Regions from separate parts of the Nocardia sp. NPDC055029 genome, predicted to be linked through region 1. Evidence: riboswitches for the same ligand, from Rfam matches in the RefSeq annotation. Region 1 holds a riboswitch; the other holds the start of a gene.
What was found. Region 1 has a riboswitch for S-adenosylmethionine ahead of ACWF9G_RS05155 (ABC transporter substrate-binding protein). Riboswitches for the same ligand answer to the same signal wherever they lie in the genome.

Region 1 (7,863 bases):
GCCTGCCGCGGCGAGTGCGCTGATCAGGCGCAGTTCCGGATTGATCGCCGCCAATCTGGTGGCCAGCAGGGGGATCGCGATCATGGCCGGGATCGCGCTGGCTCGCAGTGCGAGCAACGCGGCACCGCCGACGCCGGCAGGCGGCGCCAGCTGGACGCCGGTGTAGATGCCGACGAAGGAGCCGAGAACGGCGAGGCAGCTCAGGTAGAGCAGGGTCAGGCGCGGGGTGCGCAGCAGGGTGGCGAACGCGGTGAACACCGTGCCAGCCGATGCCGCGGCCGGGCGCTTGCCCGGCTCGAGGACGGCGTGCAGCACCACAGCCGACACCGCGAAACTCAGTGCACCGGTGACGAATACAACTCGCCACCCGAACACGTCGTCGATGACCTGGGCCAGCACCTGCGCGATCACGCCCGCACCGAGGAACGAGCTGGTCAGGCAGGTCAGGGCGAAGACGCGTCGGGCGGGAGCGATGCGCTCGGCGAGGTAGGCGAAGGCCGCGGGGGCGAAGAAGGACGCGGTGAGTCCTTGCAGAATCCGGGCGGCGAGTCCGGCGCCGAGGTTCGGTGCGGCGATCACCACCAGCGTGGACACCGCGGTCGCGGCGAGGCCGGTCACGATCACGGGCCTGCGCCCCCACCGGTCCGACAGCGGCCCGGTCACCAGGAATCCGGCGCCGTAGGCCAGCCCGAACGCGGTGCTCGTCCAGGTCGCCGCGGCGCGGGAGGTGCCCCACGCCGCGGCCAGATCGCCCAGAATCGGGAGCACCACGTACAACTGCCCGACGACGAGAATGCCGACGGCGCAGATCGTCGCGACGGTGCGCCCGGTCGGCGCCCACGTCTCAGTAGTCGCCGGCGAGCTCACGCGCACGTTCCTGCGCCGCGGCGAAGCCGACCTGCGGGTCCTCGGTGAGCACGGTCGGGGCGAAGCGGATCTCGGCGACGTCCTTCACGCCGATGAATCGCAGCCAGTCCTGCACGAACGGGGTGGCGAAGTCGTTGCCGAACTGGATCGGCACGCCCGGCTGGTGCACACCGCTGGTGTACACGGTGACGGCCCGCTTGCCGTCGAGCAGGCCGCTGTAGCCGACCTCGGGATCGAAGCCGAACGCCCACCCGGGCTGGGTGACGATGTCGACGTACTGCTTGAGGATGTAGGGCACCCCGTGGTTCCAGATCGGGATGTTGACGACATACAGATCGGCGGCGGCGAACCGGTCGAACACGGCGCGTGCCTGCTCCCAGGCGGCGACCTGTTCCGGCGTCTGCTCCGACCCGGTGAACACGGCCAGTTTGGCCGCGGCCGCATCGGTGCCGAATTCGGGCAGTCCCGCGTCGAACAGGTCGAGCGTGTCGACCTGCAAGCCGGAATCCTTCGCGGCGAGCGTTTCGATGAAAGTCTGCGCAATGGAGCGGGATTGACTGAATTCGCCGCGTGCGGAGGCATTGATGTGCAGCAGAGTGGTCATGGGGAATAGCAGTACCGAGCCCGCGGACCCGCGACAATGATTTGTCGCACGCTGCGCTGATCCCGCCGCGATTCCCGACCGCCCGGCGCGGCCTTTTGTCTCGAGCTGATCGCAAACCCGCGGCGCGCCGATGCCGCAGCTAGAGCCGTATCCGGCTGTCCCGGAACGGTATCGAACACGATCGTGGCGCCCGGACCTGCTGCTACATTTCCTCCCACGGTCACGAGTATCAGCAATTTCGAGCCCCGGCTCGCTGATCGGCAACCCTCGCTTGGCGGTGGGGTGCCCCGGGTGACGACCAGGCGCTCTCGAAAAAGAGAGCGCAAGCGCTGAATGCCCGGGGTTCCCTGGCGTCCGAATTCGAAGGAAATCATCAATGAGCAAGTTCTCGATCGGCTCGCGCCGTCGTTTCAAGATTGTGGCGGGTGCGCTGGCCGCGGTGAGTGTGGCGGCCGCGGTGGTCGGTTGCAGCGACGCGGGCGGCGGTGGTTCCGCGGACGGCCCGGTGTATTTCGGCGTCTCCGGTCCGCGCACCGGTCCGTCCGCCGAGTACGGCCGGTTGTGGCAGCAGGGCTTCGACCTCGCCCTCGACGAGATCAACGCCGCGGGCGGCATCAACGGCCGCAAGGTCGAATTGAAGTGGGAGGACTCGCAATCCGACCCCAAGCAGACGGTGCCGATCGCCACCAAGTTCGTCGACGACTCCTCGATCATCGCCGAGCTGGGCGACTTCTCCTCCCCGGCGTCGATCGCCGCGTCGCCGATCTACAACCGCGGCAAGCTCGTCCAGTACGGCTTCACCAACTCCGCGGTGGACTTCACCAAGGCCGGTGCCTACTCGTGGAGCCCGTCGATCACCCTCGACGTGTTCCAGGAGCGCAATGCCGAGTGGGTGAGCAAGAAGGCCAAGAAGGTCTCGGTGGTCTACCTCGAAACCGACTGGGGCAAGCAGGCATTCCAGTTCTTCGAGAAGTTCGCCAAGCAGAAGGGCGTGGAGATCGTCTACTCCTCGCCGATCCTGCCCGACTCCACCGATGTGAAGCCGATCCTGATCAAGGGCCGCGAGGCGAACCCGGAGGCGTTCGTGCACCTGGGCTACGGACCCGACGGCGCGCTGGTGGTCAAGCAGCTGCGTGACGTCGGCTTCACCGGTCAGTTCTTCGGTGGTCAGAACACCCCGCAGTTCATCTCGCTGGCGGGCGCGGCGGCCGAGGGCGACATCGTCAACGGCATCTTCAGCCCCGCCGACCCCGACCCGAAGGTGCAGGACTTCGTCACCAAGTTCCGCGCGAAGTTCAACACCGACCCCGGCGACTTCAACGTCTACGCCTACGACGCCCTGAATGTGGTGGTGCAGGCGGCCAAGAAGGGCGGGGCCACTCGCGAAGGCGTCCTGGACGGCCTGAAGACCGAAACCCGATTCACCGGAATCGGTCTCGGCACCTTCGCGTTCGATCAGGAGACCCGCCGCCCGAAGGGCGTGAGCCCGCGCGAACTGGTGCTGACGGGCGGTAAGTTCGTCCCGACCGGCAATCGCTGATGTTCGACACCCTCGTCGCCGGTGTGGTCCACGGCAACGCGTACGCGCTGCTCGCCGTGGGCATCACCCTCATCTTCGGCGTCACCAATGTCATCAATTTCGCGCACGGCGCCGTCTTCGCGCTCGGGTCGATCCTTGGCTGGTGGCTGATCGCCGAACAGGGCTTCCCCCTGTGGCTGACCATCGTGTCGGTGGTCGCGATCACCGCGGTGGTCGGCATCCTCATCGACGTCCTGGCCGTGCACCCGCTGCGCAAGGCGCCCGCCATCGCGGCATTGCTGGCGACGGTCGCGGCCGGGTTGATCATCGAGAACCTGACCCAGATCGTGTTCGGCCCGGACACGCGCCCGTTCCCACAGGTGCTGCCAACCAACAACTTCCAGCTCGGCGGTGTCCGCTTCGGCACCTCCGATCTGGTGATGTTCGCGATCACCCTGGCGGTCATGGCCGGGCTGGCCGGCTTCCTGCGGTTCAGCCGGTACGGCCTGGCCATCCGCGCCACCGCCCAGGACCCGGACGCGGCGGCCCAGATGGGCATCGGGGTGTCGCGCATCCAGGTGCTCGCCTTCGCGATCGCCTCCGGGCTCGGTGGGCTCGCGGGAATCTTCGTCGGCCTGTACAACTCGAACATCTCGCCGACCAGCGGCACTCTCGCCGGGCTCACCGGCTTCGTCGCCGCCACCATCGGCGGGCTCGGCTCGATTCCCGGAGCGGTGATCGGCGGCTTCGCGCTCGGCATTCTCGAGGCGTTCGGGATCTATGTCTTCGGCGACGGCTACCGCGATCTGATCACCTTCGGCGTCCTCGTGGCGTTCCTGGTCCTGCGGCCAGGTGGGTTGCTGGCGAAGGCGCCCGCCATCAGCGCCGAACCGCTCACCGGCACGTTCCTCGGTGTCGGCAGGCAGCTCAGGGTGCGATGGTGGCACGCGGTCGGGGCGTTCGCGGTGGCGGCGCTGATCGTGCCGCTGGTCGCGAACAACTACGCCATCGTGGTGGGCACCCAGATCCTGGCCTACGCCATCATCGCGGTCTCGATGACGCTGGTGGCGGGCTCGGCAGGGCAACTGGTGATCGGACAGGCCGGGCCGATCGCGATCGGCGCGTACACCTCGGCCATCCTGACGGTGAACCACGACTGGCCGTTCCTCGCCGCGGCGCTGGCAGGCGGTGTGCTTGCCGCGGTGATCTCCTCGATCCTGGCCGCGCCGCTGTGGAATCTGAACGGGCACTACGTCGCGATCGCCACCCTCGGGATCGGCATCGTGATCGTCGCGGTGATCCGTAACTGGGAGTCGCTGACGAGGGGCAGCTACGGCATCTTCGGCATTCCGGTGCCGAGCATCCTCGGCCACGAGTTCACCGAGAACACCGAGGTGTTCTGGCTGGAGCTGGTGTTCCTGGCGATCACCCTCGCGGTGGTCGTCGGTGTGCAGCGGTCCCGGCTCGGTACCGCCTTGCGGGCGGTGGGCGCCGACGAGGTCGCGGCCAGGTCATCGGGTATCCCGGTGCGCGACTACAAGGCGCTCGCCTTCGCGATCAGCGCCCTGTTCTCCGGGATCGCGGGCGCGCTGCTCGCCCATCAGTACAGCTACATCGACCCGACCGTGTTCAACCTGCCCATGTCCCTGCTGATCGTCACCGTGCTCGTGCTCGGCGGCACCGGATCGCCGTACGGCGCGGTGCTCGGCGCCGCGGTGCTGATCGGTGTCCCCGAGGCGCTGCGGCTGGCGCCGGAGGCACGCATCCTGCTCTACGGCGTGGTGCTGCTGCTGATCATCCGGTTCCGTCCGCAGGGTGTTCTGGTGAGGAGTGAACGTGTCCCCGTCCCCGCATGAGCCCGTGCTCGCGGTCACCGGCCTGCGCAAGTCCTTCGGCGGCGTCCGCGCGGTCGACGGCATCGAATTGACCGTCGCCCCCGGTGAATTCGTGTCGATCATCGGACCCAACGGCTCCGGCAAGACGACCACGGTCAATCTCATCTCGGGCCTGCTGCGCCCGGACGAGGGTCGCGTCGAGGTGGCAGGCACTCGGCTGCGGGCCGGCTCGCAGGAGGCCGCGGCGCGGGCAGGCATCGCCAGGACCTTCCAGAACGGCAGGGTGTTCGGCAACCTGACCGTGCGCGAGAACGTCGAGATCGGCCTGCATACGACGGTCACCGCGGCCAGGCCGTGGCAGTCGCTGGCCCGGATCCCGGTGCTGCGCTGGATTCCGCTGCTGGCCGAGACGGTGCTGTCCCTGGTGCCGACCCCGGCGGTCCGCGCGGAACGCCGCGCGACGACCGCCCTCGTCGACACCCAGCTGGCCCGGTTCGCCGAACGGCTCGAACCCCGCGCCGAGCACAACGCCTACACCCTGTCCTACGCCAATCGCCGCCGCACCGAGATCGCCAGGGCACTGGCGCTGCGGCCCACGGTGCTGCTGCTCGACGAGCCAGCGGCGGGCATGAACCAGACCGAGACCGCCGAGGTCGGGCAGCAACTCGCCGAGCTGAAAGCCGCAGGCCAGACCATCGTGCTCGTCGAGCACAAACTGGAACTGGTGAACGCCCTGTCGGACCGGGTGATCGTGCTCGACGAAGGCCGGATCATCGCCGAGGGCAGCCCGGAACAGATCCAGCGGGACGAACGGGTGATCGAGGCCTACCTGGGGCGGCGCAGGGCGCGTGCCTCCGCCGCGAACGAGACAGCAGCAGAGAAGGTGACTGTCGGTGCCGAATGACGAGAACACCACGCCGATCCTGGAATTCGACGAGGTCACCGTGCACTACGGACCATCGCGCGCCCTGGACAAGGTATCGCTGACGGTGCGTGCGGGCGAGATCGTCTCGCTGCTCGGCGGCAATGCCTCCGGCAAGTCGACGACGATGAAGACCGCGCTCGGCCTGCTACGCCCGAGTTCCGGCACCGTGCGCATCGACGGTGTCGACGTGAGCACCAGCTCGCCCGCGACCCGTATCGAAGCCGGTCTCGCCTCGGTACCGGAGGCCAGGCGCGTGTTCCCGGCGATGACGGTGGAGGAGAACCTCTACGTCGGCGGCTACATCCGCAAGGAGCGGCGCTCGGTGCTGGCCGCCAGGGCCACCGAACTGTACGAGCACTTCCCGCGCCTGCGCGAGCGTCGCGCCCAGCAGGCGGGCACGCTGTCCGGTGGCGAACAGCAGATGCTCGCCTTCGCCAGGGCGCTGATGAGCAAACCCAGACTGATCTGCATGGACGAGCCGACCATGGGCCTGTCGCCGCTGTTCGTCGACCGGGTACTCGACGAGATCGCCCGCCTCAATACCGAATTGGGACTGGCCATCTTGATCGTGGAACAGCAGGCCGAACTCGCGCTGTCGATCGCGCACACCGGCAATGTGCTCAGCGGCGGCCGGATCGTCCTGCGTGGCACCGCGACCGAACTGCTCGACGATCCGGCGATCCGCGACGCCTACCTGGGGAAGGTGCCTGCATGACCGAAGGTAAGCGGCTGGGGCTGTTCACCCGGCTGGTTCGCTACGACGATGAGCAGAGCGCGTCCCAGGTCTATGCCGACGCGCTCGAGCAGATCGGCCTGGCCGAACGGCTCGGCTACGACACGGCCTGGGTCGCACAGCATCACGTCGACCCGGCCGAGGGCGGGCTGCCTTCGCCCCTGGTGTTCCTCGCCAACGCCGCTGCCCGCTTCGACCGGATCAGGCTCGGCACCGCCATCGTGACTCTCGGCCTCGAGGACCCGATCCGGGTGGCCGAGGACGCGGCGGTGCTCGACACCCTGTCCGGCGGACGGCTCGAATTGGGTTTCGGCAGTGGCGGTTCCAAGAGCTCCTTCGCGCTGTTCGATATCGCGCCCGACGACAAGCAGCGCGTGTACGCCGAGAAGCTGGCGGCGATCACCGCGGCGCTCGACGGCGCGGACCTGGTGCCGGGCAGGCCGTTGCACCCGCCGGTGACGACCTTGCGCGACCGCGTGTGGCACGCCAGTTTCTCCGTGGCCGGTGCCGCGCGCGCCGGTGCGACGGGTGCCGGGCTGTTGCTCTCGCGCACCCAGCCGCGCGACGAAGGTGTCCGGCTCGACAAGCTCCAAGACCAGCTGATCAGCGCTTACCGGCAGGCTCTGCCCGACGGCGCGACACCCCGAATAGGCGCCTCCCGCAGCATTTTCGTCGCCGACGACCGCGAAGACGCCCAGCGGTGGGCCCGGCGCGGGGCCCTGCGTTTCCTGGATCACCTGCGCACAGCGGGCATTTCGGAGATGGCGTCCACCGTCGAGGAGGTGCTGCGCGATTCCTACATCGGCACACCCGCCGACATCGCCGCGCGACTGGCCGCCGACACCGCGGTCGTCGCGGCCACCGATCTCATCGTCCAGATCCATCCGATCGATCCCGACCAGCGCGCCGCGCTGCGATCGATCGAACTCCTCGCCACCGAAGTCGCCCCGCGACTCGGCAGACCGGTCAGTAAAGGGGGTTCGGCATGAGCGCCGAAACCGATGTCATCGATGCGGTGCTCGGCGCCGAGGCGGCGGCGCGGGTCGCCGTCGTGCGCAGAAGCAGGCCTGCCGTGGTCGAACACACTCAGGGCGTGCATGATTCGCTGTTCGCCGGTCCCGGTGGTGTCGCCTTCGGCCCTGAGCGGCTGGCTCTCATCGCGACGCACGTCGCCGCGCTCGGCGAGGCGGCCGAGCTCGCGGCGCACTACGCTCGTCGCGCGGGAAACACTGGCACCGAACAGGATTCGGCGCACGATGCCAAGCTGACGGCTGCGCTGCATCACGCGACCAGGCTCACCACCGCCCCGTCTACCAGTACCCGCGCCCACATCGACGCGCTGCTGGCCGCCGGACTGACCGAGACCGACATCGTCACCGT
Region 2 (7,863 bases), on a different contig from region 1:
CAGGAACACCGCGTCGAACCCGAGTTGTTCAGCCCGCGCGACCACCTCGGTCCAGTACCGGGCGGTGAACAGATCCTCCGCCCGCGAATCCGCACGCCGCCAGGACGCGGGATGCGTTCCGGTGCCCGCTGTTTCGATGCCGAGGAACAGTGTGGCCTTGCTCATCGGATCAGGTCCTTTCCGTCGATGCGATCGATCCGGATGCCGGGCGCCGGGATCGCCGCGAGCAGCTCCCTGGTGTAGGCGTGCCGCGGATCGGTGAACAGGGTTGCCGTCGGCCCGGTTTCGACGATGCGGCCGTTGCGCATCACCGCCACCCGGTCGCTGATCTGGCGGACGACGGCGAGGTCGTGGGAGATGAACAGGTAGCCGAGGGCCAGGTCGCGTTGCAGGCCGTCGAGCAGATCGAGGATCTGCGCCTGCACCGAGGCGTCGAGCGCCGAGACCGGTTCGTCGAGCACCAGCAGATCGGGGCGCAGAGCCAGCGCGCGGGCGATCGCCACCCGCTGCCGCTGACCACCGGACAGTTCGGCGGGCTTGCGCGTGCTGAAGTCGGCGGGCAGCGCGACCTGGTCGAGCAGCTCGGTCACGCGGCGGTCCTGCTCGGCGCGCCGTCCGACACGGTAGGCGCGCAGCGGCTCGGCGATGATGTCGCCGATCTGCCAGCGCGGGTCCAGCGACGAGTACGGGTTCTGATACACCACCTGGAAGCGCCTGCGCAGTTCGCGCAGACGACGGCGGCGCGCGGTGGTGAGGTCGTGCCCGTCGAAAGTCACCGTGCCGCTGTCGGGTTCGGTCAGACGCAAGGCGATGCGCGCGGTGGTCGACTTGCCCGACCCGGACTCACCGACCAGGGCCAGGGTCTCCCCACGATCGAGGGTGAACTCGACATCGTCGACGGCGGTGACGTCGGCGGCGTGAAATCGCTTGTGCAGGGCGTGCACTGAGAGCAGCGGCGACTCGGCGCGGGCGCGGGGCGGACGGAACCCGGTGGGCGCGAGTGCGGGCGATGCCGCCAGCAGACGTCGCGTGTAGGGATGCGCCGGACGGGAAAGAACCTGGGCAGTCGGCCCGGATTCCACGACCTCACCCTGGGCGAGCACCACGAGTCGATCGGCCCGCTCGGCGGCCACGGCCAGATCGTGGGTGATCAGCAGCACCGCCGTGCCGCGTGCCGCGATCCGCTCGGCCAGCCGATCCAGCACCTGCCGTGCGACCGTCGCGTCGAGCGCGCTGGTCGGCTCGTCGGCGATGATCAGCTCCGGCCCGCAGGCCAGCGCGATCGCGATCAGCACCCGCTGGCGCTGCCCGCCGGACAGCTCGTGCGGATACTGCCGCGCCCGGATCTCCGGCCGGTCCAGCCCGACCTCTTCGAGCAGGTCCAGCGCCTGCAACCGGGCGCCGCGCCGATCCGCCAGGCGATGCACCAGCAGCGCTTCCGCGACCTGATCGCCTACCCGCAGGACGGGATTCAGCGAAAGGCCCGGATCCTGTGGGACGAAGCCGACTCGCGCGCCGCGTAGGCGACGCAGCGCCTTCTCGTCCGTCGGATCGACGTGCTCGTCGGCGAATTCGACACTGCCCGAGACGATCCGCGCGGAATCGCCGAGCAAGCCGATCACCGCGTGCGCCAGCGTGGACTTCCCCGAGCCGGATTCGCCGACCAGCGCCACCACCTCGCCGCGCTCGACCTCTATCGAGGCGCCGCGCAGGGCGTCGACCGGCCCGGAGCTCGATCGGTAGGCGATGTGCAGGTCCGCCACGCGTAGCAGCGGCCCTGTCTGGTCACGACCACGCAGGACACCCGCCGATCGCTCCGTTGTCGCCGACGACTCGGACCTCGACCGGCTTGGCGAGACATTCGCGTGGTCGGTGGCGTGTTCGCCGCCGGGTCCGGTCGACGATTCGTTCGCACTCATCGCTTCTCCGCCTTCCCCGCGAAACGACCGAGACGCTGTGCCGACAGCACGACGGCGACGATGACCAGACCCGGCAGGGTGGTCAGCCACCACGCCGACGCCAGGAAATTGCGGCCCTCCGAGATCAGCGAACCCCACTCGGGGGTGGGCGGTTTGGTGCCGTAGCCGAGGAAGCTCAGCGAGGACACCGCCAGCACCGCCATCCCGAATTCCACGGCGGCCAGCGCCAGGACCGGCTGAAACGAGTTCGGCAGGATGTGCCGGGCGAGAACCGTGTACCAGCGCACCCCCGACGCGTGTGCCGCTTCGACATACGGCGCGTGCCGCACTCGCAGCACCTCCGAACGCATGACCCTGGCGAAGTTCGCGATCAGCGAGATGCCCACGGCGAGAGCGACATTGCGGGTGCCGAAGCCGAGCGCGGTCACCAGTGCCAGGGAGAGAAGCAGTGCTGGGATCGACAGCAGGACGTCGACCACCCGCATGATCGTGGTGTCGACGATGCCGCCCGCCGCGCCGGACAGCAGCCCGAGCAGCGAGCCGACCACCAGTGCGATGCCGACCGCTGTCAGTGTCGCGGTCAGTGAGAGACCGGCGCCGTGCACCACCCGCGTGTAGAGATCGCGGCCGAGATTGTCGGTGCCGAACCAGTGCGCCGCGCTGGGAGCCTGGAACTTCTCCGCGGGCACGCCGGTCAGCGGGTCGCCGGGGGCGAAGACCGACGGCGCCACCGCCCATCCGATCGCGACGGCGAGCACCACGACCGCGACCAGCAGGCCCAGATGGGCCCGAACCCACCGTGCGATCTCGGTGGCCCGGACAGTACTGTCGTCTGCCACTTCGGGTCTTTCGGCGACCGATCCACGGCGCACGAGGAGGTCAACCATGGTCGTTCCCTTCGGTATCGATGGTGGTCCCGGCGGCGTCCTGAGGCCGCATGACCTCAGGCACCGTGCACCGCCTTCGCGGCGACATCGGCCTTCGTGTCCGGGAGTTCGGTGCTGTCACCGGGCCTGGTGTTCGTCTTCGCGCGCTGCCACCTGCTACCGGTGATCCGTGGATCGAGCAGGGGATACAGCAGATCGACCGTCAGATTCACGACGACGAAGATCAGCGCCGACAGCAGCACCACGCCCTGCACGACGGGGATGTCCTGGTTGAGCACGGAGGTCTGGGTCAGCCTGCCGACACCGGCGCGGGCGAACACCGATTCCACCACCACCGACCCGGCCAGCACGGTGCCCACCAGCACACCGGCGATGGTGAACGCGGGCACGCTGGCCAACCGGGCGACGTGGCGCCGCTGCACCCACCACCGCGAGGCGCCCTTGGCGAGCGCGACCTCGGTGAACGGCTGCCGCCAGGTCTGTTCCAGCCCGGCGGCGAGTACCTGGGCGATCACCGCACCGATCGGCAGTGCCAGGGTGAGCGCGGGCAGCAGGGTGCCGCGCAGTCCCGTCCCGCCGAAGGCCGGAAACCAGTGCAGCCGAAACGAGAACAGCTGCAACAGGATCAGACCGGTCCAGAACGTCGGCACCGAAACAGCCAGCGGTGGTAGGGCACTGAGCGTATTGCGCAGCCACGGCCGCCGCGTGTAGGTGGCGGCGAACGCCAATGCGGTGCCGCCGATCGCGGCGAACACCAGGGCTAGCAGCGCCAATCCGAGAGTCGGGGGCAGGGCGTCGCCGAGCGCTTCGGTCACGGGCTGACCGGTGCTGATGGACCGCCCGAGGTCACCGCTGACCGCATTGCCGAGCGCGGTCACATACTGCTCCCACAGCGGCTTGTCCAGGCCGTAGCGGGCCTGCAGTTCCGCGATCGCCGCCTTGTCGACGACGGTGCCGGGCCCACCGCCGTCGGCGGCCATCGACACCGGATCCGCAGGCAGCAGGTAGAGCACGACGAAGGAGATCGTGAACGCCGCCCACAACACCCAGAGCGCCTGCAGCACCCGGGAACCCACGTATCGGCTCATGATCAGCGCCCGCTCAGCCAGGTGTCGAAGAACTGCAGCCGGGCCGAGGCCTCGAACTTCAGATCCTGGGTGGTCGCGGCCGCGCCGATCGCCTGGGACAGCTCGACGGTGGGGATGTAGAGGCCGTTGTCGAGGATCTGCTGCTGCGCGGTCTTGATCAGCGTCGCCCGTGCGGCCGGATCATTGGCGGCCAGCTGCTTGTCCAGGGTCTCGTCCAGCGCCGGGATCGGTCCGCGGGCATTGAGGTTGCGACCGGTGATCGAGAAGGGCGTGCGCAGGATGTCGCCGTCGGCGCGGGTGGAATTGCCGTAGGTGGCGTCGTAGTCCTTGGAGTTCATCTTGGCGGTCCACTCCGGCAGCGACACCAGGTCGAGTGTCAGGTCGACGCCCACCTGGCGAAGCTGCTGCTGCACCAGCTCCAGGATCGCCTGGTTGCCCGCGAACACCTGGCTGAACGTCACCGAGAAGCTCAGGCGCTCACCGTTCTTCGCGCGGATGCCGTCGGCGCCGGGAACCCAGCCTGCCTGGTCGAGAATCGACTTCGCCTTGGCCGGGTCGTGGGGAAGTTGTGCCGAGAGATCCGCGTACGCGGGTGTCGCCGAGGCCAGCGTCGAGGTCGCGACCTTGAACTGCGGGCCGAGCACGGTGTCGACGAGCTGCTTGCGGTCCAGCGCCGGCAGCAGTGCCTGGCGCACCGCCGGATCGCGCAGCGGGCCACGAGTCACGTTGGGGTGCAGGCCGAACGGCGTGCCGGGGTTGGACGTGGACAGCACCTGGCCGCCGACGGCCTCGATCTGCGGTGCGTCCTGGGGCAGCGCGTCACTGATCGCGTCGAGCTGACCGGAGACGAGACTGCCGGTGCGCACCCCGGATTCGGGGACGACGGTGAACTCGATCCGGTCCAGGTACGCCTCGCCCTGATGCCCGAATACCGCCGATCCCCAGTGGTATCCGGCCCGCTTCGCCAGCGTCACCGAGACGTCCTGCTTGTAGCCGGCGTAGGTGAACGGCCCGCTGCCGATATTGTCGCCTGCGCACCTGGCCTCGGCCGGTTTGGCATTGGTCGCCTTGGCGAGTATTCCGAGCTGCGGTGTGGAGGAGGCCTGCAGGAACTGCGCGTTGGGCTGGCTGAATTCCACTCGGGCGGTGAGCTTGTCGACCGCGGTCGTGCCGACGTAGTTGGTGAGGTAGCTCGTGCCGAGCGGCGCCTTCGCGCCACCGAGTTTCACGATCGCGTCGAAGGTGTCGCGCACCGAGTCCGCGGTGACCGGCGTGCCGTCGCTGAAGGTGACGCCGTCGGCGAGCGTGAACGTGAACACCTTCGCGTCGGAGCTGACCTCCCAGCTGGTGGCCAGCCACGGCGTGATCGCGCCGGTCTTCGGGTCCTGATCGGTGAGCGAGTCGACGATCTGACGGGCGACGTAGATGGACTGGTTCGAGCCCGCCTGCGCCGGATCCGAGCACGACGGCGCCTGCGACAGGCCGTAGCGCAGCGTGCCGCCGGGCTGGGGCGGACCGGCCTGCCCACCCGAGCCTGCGCTGTCACTACCGCACGCGACCACGGAGGTGGCGACGGCGAGAACGCCGGCGACAGCGGCGAGACGATGATGGGGACCGATCACGGGGTGCACTTTCTTCCTTCCATCGAACCCGGCGGAAGCACCCACACCCGGGGAACGGGCGGGTTGCTGCGACGTCGTCGAGCCGGGTCTCTCGGTCGCTCTGGATGGTTGTGACCGGCCGCAGGGGCCGGTACCGAATCAGCATGTGGCACTGGCGGGATCCTTCACAACGGTAAGGATCAGCGTGAGCGCAGAGCTTGGAACGCGGGGCGTACTCGGGCACACTGTGCGACGCGCCGACGGCTCGGTGCCATCTCACCTGCGCGGATTACGCCCGGTACGGGAGTAGCGTCGGATGTCTTCGCGTCCATGAGGAGTGCGCCGTGACCGAGCCGCGTCGTTTCACCACACTGACCACGCTGGCGGCCTGTGCCGCCGCGCTGCTACTGGCCGCGCCTACCGCGGCGGCGGCGCCCGAGGTAACCAGGGATGCGCCGGCGGCGCAGACGGCGGCTCCGGGCGACCTGCTCGGCGCGTATCAGACCGTCGTCGACACCCTCGAAGCGCTCGGCGTCCAGCCGTTCCTGTATCCGACGGTCGCCGCGAACTGCGCCGGTGACGACCTCGGCCTGATCCCCGCCGTCGCGGGTGCGGTCCCTGGCCCGTGGCCGGCGAATACCGTCCAGGTCCCCGGCCTCGACCTCACCGCCGTGAAGTCCGGCCAGACGATGTTCACCTTCCTGCCCTACGGCCTGTCGCCGGACACGGCCACCACCAAGACCTCCGGCATGCAGGTGGCCTGGCTCAACATCAGCACCGGCCGCGGTGGTCTGGCCTCGATGGGCTCGATCACCGACATCGTCCGCGCGATGGTCCCGCCCGAGGTACCCGTCGAACTGCGCCCCCTCGCCGAAACCGCCATCCGCGACTTCCTGTTCACCGCCATCCCCGTCGGCGGAGTGCGGGCGGTCCCCGTCGACACCGGCCACGGCACCGTCCTGGCCGCCGTCTTCGGCACCACCGACAACGCGGGCCGCTCCTGCTTCTTCTTCCCGACCGTCGGCATCACCGAAGTCCCCTGATCGTCTCAGTCCGCCCGCGCCGCTCGACGTTCTCGGCATGGACCTCTCCGCTGCCGTCGCCTGGTGAGGTCATGGGGCAGGCATGGCGGGCGGCCAGTCCCGATGCCAGATGACGTGGCCGCTCTCGCTGCCCCCGACTACACGGCCATGCGCGACTCACTCGAAACCACCCACCGGGATTTACCAGCCGTGCACCGCCACGCCGCGTGTCCGCAGCGCACCGACCACACTGCGCCACTCCTCGTTGTCGTGTGCCTTGAAACCGTTGAAGATCACCAGCTCGGTCAGCGCGGGCAGAGCGGCGATGACACCGACGTCACGATTCTGGATGCCCGAATCCAGTCTGAGGCGCTGTAGCCTGGTCAACCCCGCAAGCGGGGCGAGACTGGTGGCTTCGACCATCGAGTTGAGATCGAGATCTTCGAGTGCCGCACAGTAGGCGATCCCGTCCAGGTTCGTGATCGAGAAATGCCTGCCGAAGTGCCACCACCCGGGGTAGAGCTGATAGACCTCACGATCGCCGTCCAGACACAGGTCAGTCACCTGTGCCAGATCGTCCGAGGTCAACGGGAGGGTGAGAAGAAACCGTTGCAGCTGTGGCAGGTAGTCGTAACCGAGCTGCTCGATGATCTCGTCCCAAGCCGGACCACCGGCTGAGGCCTGGTAGGCGGCGTATTCCTCCCGCAGCGACGACAGCCACCAGTAGTCTTCGAGTCGAGCACTATACACCTCGTCGAGCAGCGCGAGTCGAAGGTTGCGGTCAGCCAGTTCGATAATCGCCATCAGCGAAGCGTACGGGCCCCGGAGCCTCGACCAGCATGGTCCCAGATCTCAGCAGGCGACGGGCGCAGGCTCTCCGCGAACCCGTCCGTCGAGCCACTGCAGTACCGCGGGGGCGCCCGCGACAGCCGCGGTCAAATGCTCGACCGAGGGCACCCACAGCGTCTGCAACCGTACCCCCGCCGCGCACCAGCGGCGGTTGGTGTTGTTGATGGCGTCGACCGGAATCAACGGGTCGGTCGGCGAATGCCATTCGAACATAGGTATTTCCGGCACCCCGGCGTAGAGCTCCAGACTGTTCTGCTCGACCACCGACCGGGCGTCGGGGCTGTCGAAGATCGAGGAGTTGGTGACGTACTCGCGAGCGCTGCCGTTGGCGCCCATGGCGAGGATGGTGTTGGTGCAGCTGTTGGCCATTGCGTCACGAAGTGCGAGGCCACGCGGATTGAGATACGCGCTGATGGGCACCTGGTCCGGATACTCCCGCTCCAGACCGATCGCCGTCGCCATGGCCAGCCCGAAGGCCGGGTGCGGGTCCAAGCCCA

Region 2: it holds a riboswitch for S-adenosylmethionine, as region 1 does, so the genes downstream of both, ACWF9G_RS21045 (ABC transporter substrate-binding protein) here and ACWF9G_RS05155 (ABC transporter substrate-binding protein) in region 1, are expected to answer to the same signal.

Annotation. Positions count from the first base shown of each region.
Region 1 is NZ_JBSGVQ010000004.1:77,725-85,587, forward strand. Features, by position in the region: gene ACWF9G_RS05145 (MFS transporter) at 1-867, opposite strand, end outside; gene ACWF9G_RS05150 (FMN-dependent NADH-azoreductase) at 845-1,471, opposite strand; SAM riboswitch class IV at 1,690-1,806, shown strand; gene ACWF9G_RS05155 (ABC transporter substrate-binding protein) at 1,848-3,011, shown strand; gene ACWF9G_RS05160 (ABC transporter permease) at 3,011-4,846, shown strand; gene ACWF9G_RS05165 (ABC transporter ATP-binding protein) at 4,827-5,729, shown strand; gene ACWF9G_RS05170 (ABC transporter ATP-binding protein) at 5,719-6,465, shown strand; gene ACWF9G_RS05175 (LLM class flavin-dependent oxidoreductase) at 6,462-7,472, shown strand; gene ACWF9G_RS05180 (hypothetical protein) at 7,469-7,863, shown strand, end outside.
Region 2 is NZ_JBSGVQ010000024.1:94,190-102,052, forward strand. Features, by position in the region: gene ACWF9G_RS21025 (LLM class flavin-dependent oxidoreductase) at 1-165, opposite strand, end outside; gene ACWF9G_RS21030 (dipeptide ABC transporter ATP-binding protein) at 162-1,919, opposite strand; gene ACWF9G_RS21035 (ABC transporter permease) at 1,916-2,806, opposite strand; gene ACWF9G_RS21040 (ABC transporter permease) at 2,863-3,894, opposite strand; gene ACWF9G_RS21045 (ABC transporter substrate-binding protein) at 3,897-5,516, opposite strand; SAM riboswitch class I at 5,533-5,627, opposite strand; gene ACWF9G_RS21050 (hypothetical protein) at 5,840-6,538, shown strand; gene ACWF9G_RS21055 (DUF6892 domain-containing protein) at 6,719-7,321, opposite strand; gene ACWF9G_RS21060 (lipase family protein) at 7,370-7,863, opposite strand, start outside.